3 regions of the Enterobacter sp. C3_dUdeg genome follow, and region 3 is predicted to be linked to each of the others. Evidence: riboswitches for the same ligand, from Rfam matches in the RefSeq annotation. Region 3 holds a riboswitch; each other region holds the start of a gene.
The links. Region 3 has a riboswitch for thiamine pyrophosphate ahead of thiB (thiamine ABC transporter substrate binding subunit). Riboswitches for the same ligand answer to the same signal wherever they lie in the genome.
Positions count from the first base shown of each region.

Region 1 (3,275 bases), on a different contig from region 3:
CATCATCCATACCGGGGTGACATCAACGGGCTGGCGCAGCAGCGCACGCAGATAACGATCGTTCTTCAGTTCGGTCATTTTTGCAGTTCCTTAAGCGTCATGGCCTCAGTGTAACACTACTCATACTCGGCCCGACACATCGCCACGGTATCTTCTATCAGCCGACGTGCCACGGTGCCCGGCGGAGGCAACAGCGGTAGATCGTCGTAGCGATACCAGTTTGCTTCCAGCAGCTCTTTCTGGTCGATAACGATCTCGCCGCTGTCGTATTCGGCCATAAATGCCGTCATCAGAGACTGCGGGAACGGCCACGGTTGGGAGGTAACGTAGCGCAGGTTCTTCACTTTGATCCCGCTCTCCTCCATCACCTCGCGCGCTACCGCCTGCTCCAGCGTTTCGCCCACCTCGACGAAGCCGGCCAGCACGGTGTGAATGCCGTTGCGATGGCGGGTATGCTGCGCCAGCAGGATGGAATCCTCCCGGCGGATAGCGACGATAATGCACGGCGCAATCTGCGGATAGTAGCGTTCGCGGCAGTGGCTGCAGAGCATCGCCCACTCGGTTTTGCTCGGACGCATGGTATGACCGCAGTAGCCGCAGTATTTATGCGAGCGGTAAAACTCAGAAAGCTGCACGCCGCGCCCCGCCAGCTGGAACAGCCCCACGTCCAGATCCAGCACCTGGCGCACCGATCCCATATCCTGGCGGCGGGGCTGTTGGATCAACCACACCGGCTCACCCTGCCACTCGCCGATCTTCAGCGCAGGCTGGCCGACGAGATCGAACGCCTCAGCTGCACCGTAGGGGATTTCCCCGGCAGGAAGCCATAATTTTTGTTCGTGACTGACGATCCACCAACCAAGATCTGATTTTTCAATAATACGATCCATATCTATTGCACTACCTTCGCTTCACTGACATGTTGTTAGCATTGTGGTTACATTCTGGATAAGCAGATTCAATCCTACATTTTGCGGAGTCGACCATGTTAAACCAGCTGCAAAGCCTGACTGAGCGCGTTAGAGGAAATAACAAACTGGTGGATCGCTGGCTACATGTACGCAAGCATCTACTCGTGGCTTATTACAATCTGGTCGGTATTAAGCCTGGCAAAGAATCGTTTATGCGACTGAATGAAAAAGCGCTGGATGATTTTTGTCAGGGCCTGGTCGACTATCTGTCCGACGGCCATTTCAATATTTATGAACGCATTATCCGCGAAATGGAAGGGACAACGCCGTATTTAGCGGCCAGCAAGCTCTATCCCCTTCTGGAAGCCAACACCCAGCAGATCATGGATTACTATGATTCCGCGCTCGAGAACGCTATCGACCACGATAACTATCTTGAGTTTCAGCAGGCGCTATCCGACCTCGGTGAAGCGCTGGAAGAGCGATTCACGCTGGAAGATAAGCTGATCGCCCTCGTGCTGGACAACGATTTGAACATCAGTAACGAAGAGAACGTCGCGCGCCCTGCTTGAGTTCTTCACCGTTAACGAGTAATTTACAACCATTCGCCCCTCTCACGAGGGGGATTTTTCTTGTCGGAGTGCCCAGCGCCTGAAAGCGCGGGCTGAGACCGTTAATTCGGGATCCGCGGAACCTGATCAGGCTAATACCTGCGAAGGGAACAAGAGTCACACTGCTGTTGTATCGCCTGAGGGCGATCCTCTCTTGCTTCATCCGTCGTCTGACAAGCCATGTCCTTCACTTTTGGAATGAGCTATGTCTACTGCAAAACTGACCCGCCGCGAACAGCGCGCACAGGCCCAACACTTCATCGACACGCTGGAAGGCACCGCTTTCCCGAACTCGAAACGCATCTACATTTCCGGCTCGCAGGCCGATATCCGCGTCCCAATGCGCGAAATTCAGCTTAGCCCGACGCTTATCGGCGGCAGCAAAGATAACCCGCAGTATGAAGACAACGAAGCCGTGCCGGTATATGACACCTCCGGTCCTTACGGCGATCCTGATGTTGCCATCAACGTCCAGCAGGGTCTGGCTAAGCTGCGCCAGCCGTGGATTGACGCGCGTAACGACTGCGAAGAGCTGAGCGTCCTGAGTTCTGCGTATACCAAAGAGCGCCTGGCCGACGACGGCCTGGACGAGCTGCGCTTTACCGGCCTGCTGACGCCAAAACGCGCTAAAGCGGGCAAATGCGTGACCCAGCTGCACTACGCGCGCCGGGGCATCGTCACGCCGGAGATGGAGTTCATCGCCATTCGCGAAAACATGGGTCGCGAGCGCATCCGTAGCGAAGTGCTGCGCTATCAGCATCCGGGTGAAGGCTTTGGCGCTCGCCTACCGGAGAACATCACGCCGGAATTTGTGCGTGACGAAGTGGCCGCAGGCCGCGCGATTATCCCTGCTAATATCAACCACCCGGAATCCGAGCCGATGATTATCGGCCGCAACTTCCTGGTGAAGGTCAACGCTAACATCGGTAACTCGGCCGTCACCTCCTCCATCGAAGAAGAGGTGGAGAAGCTGGTCTGGTCCACGCGCTGGGGCGCGGACACGGTAATGGATCTCTCCACTGGCCGCTATATTCACGAAACCCGCGAATGGATCCTGCGTAACAGCCCGGTACCGATTGGCACCGTACCGATTTATCAGGCGCTGGAAAAGGTCAACGGCATCGCCGAAGACCTTACTTGGGAAGCGTTCCGCGACACGCTGCTGGAGCAGGCCGAGCAGGGCGTGGACTACTTCACCATTCACGCGGGCGTGCTGCTGCGCTACGTGCCGATGACCGCGAAGCGTCTGACCGGCATCGTCTCGCGCGGCGGTTCCATCATGGCGAAGTGGTGCCTGTCCCATCATCAGGAAAACTTCCTCTACGAACACTTCCGCGAAATTTGCGAAATCTGCGCCGCGTACGATGTCTCTCTGTCGCTGGGCGACGGCCTGCGTCCGGGCTCTATTCGCGACGCGAACGACGAAGCGCAGTTTGCCGAGCTGCACACGCTGGGCGAACTGACCAAAATCGCCTGGGAGTATGACGTGCAGGTGATGATTGAAGGCCCGGGCCACGTGCCGATGCAGATGATCCGCCGCAACATGACCGAGGAGCTGGAGCACTGCCACGAAGCACCGTTCTATACCCTGGGGCCGTTGACCACTGATATTGCGCCGGGCTATGACCACTTCACGTCGGGCATTGGCGCGGCGATGATCGGCTGGTTCGGCTGCGCCATGCTCTGCTACGTAACGCCGAAAGAGCACCTCGGCCTGCCAAACAAAGAGGACGTGAAGCAGGGGCTGATCACC
Region 1 is NZ_BAAKFX010000008.1:6,808-10,082, forward strand. It holds gene hemE (uroporphyrinogen decarboxylase) at 1-78, opposite strand, end outside; gene nudC (NAD(+) diphosphatase) at 117-890, opposite strand; gene AC27FC_RS16710 (Rsd/AlgQ family anti-sigma factor) at 986-1,483, shown strand; TPP riboswitch at 1,538-1,649, shown strand; gene thiC (phosphomethylpyrimidine synthase ThiC) at 1,728-3,275, shown strand, end outside.
Region 1: another riboswitch for thiamine pyrophosphate. It lies ahead of thiC (phosphomethylpyrimidine synthase ThiC); the one in region 3 lies ahead of thiB (thiamine ABC transporter substrate binding subunit).

Region 2 (3,275 bases), on a different contig from region 3:
CCGTGGGTGTTTTTGGTCTGCACGCGCGGCGCGGTAAAGCGTACTTCGCCGTCGCGGGTAAAGAGCCAGTCCGGGCTTTCAGCGTCATCCAGATGACCGCCCTTCATCAGCACCGCCCCGCAGCCCATCGCCAGCAGCGCGTTTCCCTGCGCTTTCATCTCGCGTTCAGTTTGCGCATGCGATGTGCCTAACAGCGCGGCGGCTTCCGGCAGATTGGGCGTAATGAGCGCCACCTGCGGTAACAGCTTATTGCGCAGCGTCTCCACGGCGGAGGCGGAGAGCAGCGGATCGCCGCTTTTTGCCAGCATGACGGTATCCAGCACCACGTTTTGCACCTGATAGCGCTTAAGCCGCTCGGCCACCGCTTCCACAATGTCCGTCTCGGCCAGCATGCCGATCTTGGTGGTATCGATGCGGACGTCGCTGAACACCGAATCCAGCTGTGCGGCAACAAAATCCGGCTCAATACGGTAGACCGACTGCACGCCGCGCGTGTTTTGCGCCACCAGCGCGGTAATGACCGAGCAGCCGTACGCGCCAAGGGCCGAGAAGGTTTTGAGATCGGCCTGGATACCCGCGCCGCCGCTGGGATCGGTGCCGGCAATGGTCAGGGCGTTAATCCGCTTCATGCCTGCTCCTCCAGCGTATAGAGCGCATCCAGAAACGCGCTGGCAAAACTGCCAGGCCCACGTGACTGCGCAACGGCCACCGTTCCGGCCCGCTTCATCCATCCGCAGGCGGCAGCGACGTTATCCATCCGGTCGCCCGGCAGCGAGCAGCTCGCCGCCACAACGGCAGAAAGCGCGCATCCCGTTCCCACTACGCGCGTCATCAACGGATCGCCGCCCGTTACCGTGCGGGTGCGTTGCCCGTCAGTGATGTAATCCACCTCACCGGTGACGACCACAACGGCATTGGTCTGGCGCGCCAGCGCCTGCGCAGCAGGCACCGCGCTGGCTGCGGTATCGGTTGTATCGACGCCGCGCCCGCCCGCGCTCATTCCGGCAAGGGCCAGAATCTCGGAGGCATTGCCGCGAATGGCGGCCGGTTTCAGGGCAAGGATTTGATGGCAAAAACGGGTGCGGAACGTCAGGGCGCCCGCAGCAACCGGGTCCAGCGTCCAGGGCTTGCCTGCCGCCACCGCACTTTCTATTGCCCGACGCATCGACTGGGCGCGCGGCGAGGTCAGCGTGCCAACGTTAATCAGCAGCGCATCGGCGATGCCGGCAAACTGTTCAGCCTCTTCGGCCTCAATCACCATCGCGGGTGATGCGCCAAGCGCCAGCAAAACGTTGGCCGTGAAGGTCTGTACGACATCGTTGGTCATACAGTGGGTCAGTGGAGAACGGGTTCGGAAGTGGTGTAAAACGTGTAAATCGAGCAGGTCAGGCTGCATGGGTTCGCTCCTGCCTTGCGTGAAGAAGCGATGACCGGGAAGGCATCTGACTTCCCTACGCTGGCATTATCCAGATCAGGTAATACGGGTATTTCTCAGCCTTCACAAGGAAGGGCACCCCGAGTCAAAATACTTTTAAAACAGCGAGTTATGAAACTCATTAACGTTATGTAGTGTAACCGCGGCCCCAGGCCAGGCGCAAGAAGTTTCGATTTATCACGCCGTTGTCACCGCGGAAATCTCCAGGCGCTCTTTCCCGTCATTTGCCTATATTTATTACGCTTTAGTTAATTCTGGTTCAGTAATTGTTAATACGTTATTGAAAAACTTTATTACGTACTTTTGCTGAGACTATTATTTTTATTTTTTATTACACGCTCATTCCGCTTTTATAAGATAGATAAACTTCTTTCGCATGAAAGAATAAGAAAGTATTAATTTATTTAACTCTATTAAACATTTGTACTTTGATCAATAGCTTAACGCTTCCCTTGATTTATCGCATAATCCATAAGTTAATGTATACATTAAATAAACCTCCTCGATACCGCACCCTGCCCTTTCATTTATTCATATCATTTATGATTTAGATCAAAATCATCGATTTGGGTTTAATCGATAGTTTATTCACGCCACTAAAAAAGGTCCGAGCATTGAATATCCTGTATTGAGATATGGAAATACAGATATCCACATACCACTAAAGCCAAAACTGTTCTGCTTAATTTTGTTTTTTAATACGTTAATGATGTGAGTCCTTCGAATGAAACTTTTCAATAAATCTGTTATTTCTGTTTTTATATTTGGGGTGGTCGCCGGTAGCGCCATGAATATTACCAACGCTGCTGCTGCCGTTTGGGATGACGCATCAATCACAGATATTGTGAATGACCATCAAGACCAAATTACGCAAAACAGGGCCGATAGTATTGCTCGCGATCTCTCAACTGAAAATCGCTTAACGCAGGTGGATAGCGACCTTCAATCCACTAAATTAGGTGTTTTGGTTATTGAGCAAGCCACAAATGACGCTTACCAAAAAGCCTTGCTTGCTGGCGCGCTTGCAGATACCGCCAATCAAAAAAGCGATGCGGCTTTACAGGGCGTTATGACGAACGGCACAGAAATTATCAATATGGGAAACGTTAACAAAGTGCAAGATAACCGTCTTGATAGCCTGGAAAATGCCCCTAAACCCACTAACGGCGTAGATGGCAAAGATGGCGTGACGACCACCGTGACGCACATGCAGGTAGACGCAGCAACACAAACTAAAGTGGCTAATAATACCCAGGCAGTTACCGCCACCGCACAGGATCTGCTGGCAACGAAACAGACGTTACAGGCAATGAATAACAATACCAACCAGCAATTTAAATCACTGCACGATGAAGTAGATAATAATAAGAAGCAAGCTAATGCCGGTATTTCAGGTGCCATGGCGATGGCTGGATTACCGCAGGTACAAACGAATCAGCATGTTATGTTCTCTGCTGGCGGAGCCACATTCAATAGTGAAAGCGCCCTAGCCGTTGGGGCATCCGTTAACTTTAGTTCACATGTGATCGCGAAAGTGAGCTTCTCTGATGATACCGCCAATAATATGGGAGCGTCAGTTGGCGTCGGAATGGGCTTTTAACGAAATAGAACTTAAGCATTATTAACCGGCGCCATTACGTTAATAACCTGCTTGCCTCCGGCAAGAATAGCGATGACAGAAAAAACATGCTCAGACATATCATTATTTCAGCGACCCTGTATCTGATGCTCATTGGCGTCGGTATTTGGATCGGCATGATGTACGTCTCCTATTATCTGTGCGTTTTATAAGGTGAACAAAAGTTTAGCCATGAAAACTCAATTAATATGGATTGCACTG
Region 2 is NZ_BAAKFX010000001.1:224,355-227,629, reverse strand. It holds gene thiD (bifunctional hydroxymethylpyrimidine kinase/phosphomethylpyrimidine kinase) at 1-629, opposite strand, end outside; gene thiM (hydroxyethylthiazole kinase) at 626-1,396, opposite strand; TPP riboswitch at 1,432-1,528, opposite strand; gene AC27FC_RS01005 (YadA C-terminal domain-containing protein) at 2,160-3,035, shown strand; gene AC27FC_RS01000 (hypothetical protein) at 3,246-3,275, shown strand, end outside.
Region 2: another riboswitch for thiamine pyrophosphate. It lies ahead of thiM (hydroxyethylthiazole kinase); the one in region 3 lies ahead of thiB (thiamine ABC transporter substrate binding subunit).

Region 3 (3,275 bases):
TGCCGTCGGCCCTTTCCGGCAGGCCGATGGTGCTGTTGAACAGTAAAAAGAAGCCCGTCGCCAGTACGATGCCCGGCATCGCCAGAATCAGCATCCCTGTCAGCTCCAGCGTCTGCCCGGCCTTTTGGGCCTGCCGGGCATAGAGTTCACGGCTGCTCCACAGCAGCATCATGGTTAGCACGACGCACAGTAACCCTGCCGCCAGCGCGATACGCAGCGAGGTCCATGTCGCCTGCCAGAGGACGGGCTGTTGCAGGACGGAGATGAGATTGAGGTTCAGTCCGTCAACGATAACGGCCATTAGCGGCGGCAGCAGAAGCAGGAGCGCCAGCGCGATCAGGATAAAATCGGTAACGCGGCTGTGCAGGCTGTCCTGCGGATCGCGCCAGCCGGTTATTTGATTACTGCCAGCAGGAATGGCTTTACTCAGCCGCTGGCTCAGCAGCACCAGCACAAGGCAGCACGCCATCTGCACCATCGCCAGCAGCGCGGCGCGACCGGGATCGTAGTCGTAACTCAGCGCCTGGTAAATCGCCAGCTCAATGGTGGTGGCCTGCGGCCCGCCGCCGAGCGACAGCACGGTGGCAAAGCTGGCAAAGCAGAGCATAAAGATTAACGCCGCGACGGGCGGGAGCTGGCGGCGCAGCCATGGCCATTCGACAAAGCGGAAGAACGACACGCCGCGCATGCCGAGCTGGGCGGCAATCTGGCGCTGCTCGCCGGGAATGTTCTCCAGCGCCTGCAAAAAGAGGCGCGTTGCCATCGGCATATTGAAAAACACGTGTGCGAGCAGAATGCCCTGCAGTCCGTAAGGAGAGAATGACCATTCCAGACCAAGCTGGCCGAACAGCGAAGCCAGCCAGCCCTGACGACCGTAAACGCTGAGGATCCCAAATACCGCCACCAGCACGGGCAGGATCAGCGTCATGGCGCACAGGCGCAGCAGTGCCAGCCTGCCGGGAAAACGGCGCCGATACAGGGCGCGCGCCAGAAAAATAGCCGGGAGCACCGACAGCAGGGCTGAGAGCGACGCCTGCCAGAAGGAGAAACGGATAACGTGCCAGAGGTAGCTGTCGTGCCAGAGGGCGAGCAGGTCGCTCTCTGGCGCGTTGAACCACAGTGCAAGAAAAGCCCCCAGGCTGACCGCCACCATCACTGTGGCGGCGAGCAGCCCGGGAAGTAACCAGCCGGGAATCAACGGCTGACGGCGCGTTGCCATTCACTTACCCATGCTGCACGCTGCGCGGCGACCTGCTGCGGCGTAAACTCCAGCGAGGTTTTTGGTTTGGTCAGCTGCTCGAAACCTGCGGGCAGCGCAACGTTCGTGACCGGATACATCCAGTTGCCTGCGGGAATCGCATTCTGGAACGCCGGTGAAACCATAAATTTCAGGAACTTCTCGGCCAGCTCCGGCTGCTTGCTGGCGGCGGTACGCGCGGCGACTTCCACCTGCAGATAGTGCCCTTCAGCAAAATCAGCGGCAGCATAGTTATCTTTCTTCTCGGCGATGATGTGGTAGGCCGGAGAGGTGGTGTAGCTCAGCACCAGATCGCTTTCACCTTTCAGGAACAGGCCATAGGCTTCGCTCCAGCCTTTGGTGACGGTGACGGTTTTGGCGGCCAGTTTCTGCCACGCCTCCGGCGCTTTATCCCCGTAAACCTTTTGCATCCACAGCAGCAGGCCCAGGCCTGGCGTACTGGTGCGCGGATCTTCATAAATCACGCGCCATTTCTGGTCACTCTCAACCAGCTCTTTCAGGCTCTTCGGCGGGTTTTTCAGCTTATTTTTGTCGTAAACAAAAGCAAAGTAGCCATAGTCGAACGGAACAAAGGTGTCGTTTTTCCAGCCGCCCGGCACGTTAACGGCCTCTGCCGCTACGCCGCTTTTGGCAAACAGTTTGGTTTGCGAGGCGGCTTCCAGCAGGTTGTTATCCAGCCCGAGCACCACGTCGGCCTTGCTGTTTTTCCCTTCCATGCGCAGACGGTTGAGCAGTGATACGCCATCTTCCAGCGCCACGAACTTCAGCTCGCAGTTACAGTCAGCTTCGAAGGCTTTTTTAACCACCGGGCCAGGGCCCCAGTCGGCAGAGAAGGAGTCATAGGTGTAGACCGTCAGGACGGGCTTCGCAAAAGCAGGCAGCGCAAACAGCGCCAGCAGGGGGAGAACTTTTTTTAACACTTTGCACCTCAAGGTTGAGTGGCAAAGGATTTTGAGAGACAGCCTCAAATCCCTTCGCCGGCGTTATCCGGATCAGGTTCGACGGGTATTATCTCAGCGCACATCTGTGATGCAGCACCCCGTTGAGAACGGCGCTATTGTAATGATTTGGTGAATATTACGAAAGCGTTATGGCTCCGGCGGCGCAAACCAGGCGGATTTAAAATCAAACCAGCCCAGGGTGTTCATCCGCAGGCCGCGCATGCTGCGCTGGCCCTGGATCATCAGCCAGTGGTGAATCAACGGTACGATCGCCTGCTCGGCCAGCAGCTGCTGGCACCACGCTGCAAGATTCATTTCGCCCGCGCGCCACAGGGCGGCATCCTGCTGCCAGTCACGGTCGATGCAGTGCTGGATCAGCGGGACTTCATACAGATGCGAGAAAAGGGAAAAATCGAGCGGCAGGGTAAAGTTGGCGCTGTTGAGCCAGATATCACTGGCGATCTCCCCCTGATGCCATTCGTCATAGTCCACTTCCCTGACCTCTAACGTGACCCCCTCGGCTGCCAGCAGCCGGGTCATGATTCTGGCGATAAAACGATGCTCCACGTGTTCGCGGTAGTAGGTCAGGGTGATGGACTCCAGCCCTGCGGGTTTGTCGCAGTGCACCGGGCGGGCGTGGTGCCAGCGCGGAAGCAGGCCGTACGCCGGGAACCAGTATGTCTGGTACTGCTCTTCCGCATGGTAAATCAGATTGGAAGGGGACAAAACGTGGCTAACCCACTTGCGGACGGCCTGGTTTGCCCCACGGTGGGTGCGGCGGTCAAACAGGAGATAGTAACACCCTTCCTCGAGGCGACTCTCCACGGCTTTTTCTCCCGTGGTGGGGCCTTCCAGCGTCAGCCCGCAGCTCAGGTCTTCATTGAGATCCGGTAATACCCAGACGTTCACTTCGTCGATCAGCGCCCGATAGCCAAAGTAGTCGTCGAACGCGCGGATTTTCAGCTGATTGCTGTTATTGCGGGACACGGAGTAGGGCCCGGTGCCAATCGGCAGGCTGGCAAAATTGTTCATTGATTCCCACTCGCCGGGCAAAATCATCGACGGCACGTAGCCCA
Region 3 is NZ_BAAKFX010000003.1:141,101-144,375, reverse strand. It holds gene thiP (thiamine/thiamine pyrophosphate ABC transporter permease ThiP) at 1-1,219, opposite strand, end outside; gene thiB (thiamine ABC transporter substrate binding subunit) at 1,195-2,178, opposite strand; TPP riboswitch at 2,210-2,310, opposite strand; gene sgrR (HTH-type transcriptional regulator SgrR) at 2,347-3,275, opposite strand, start outside.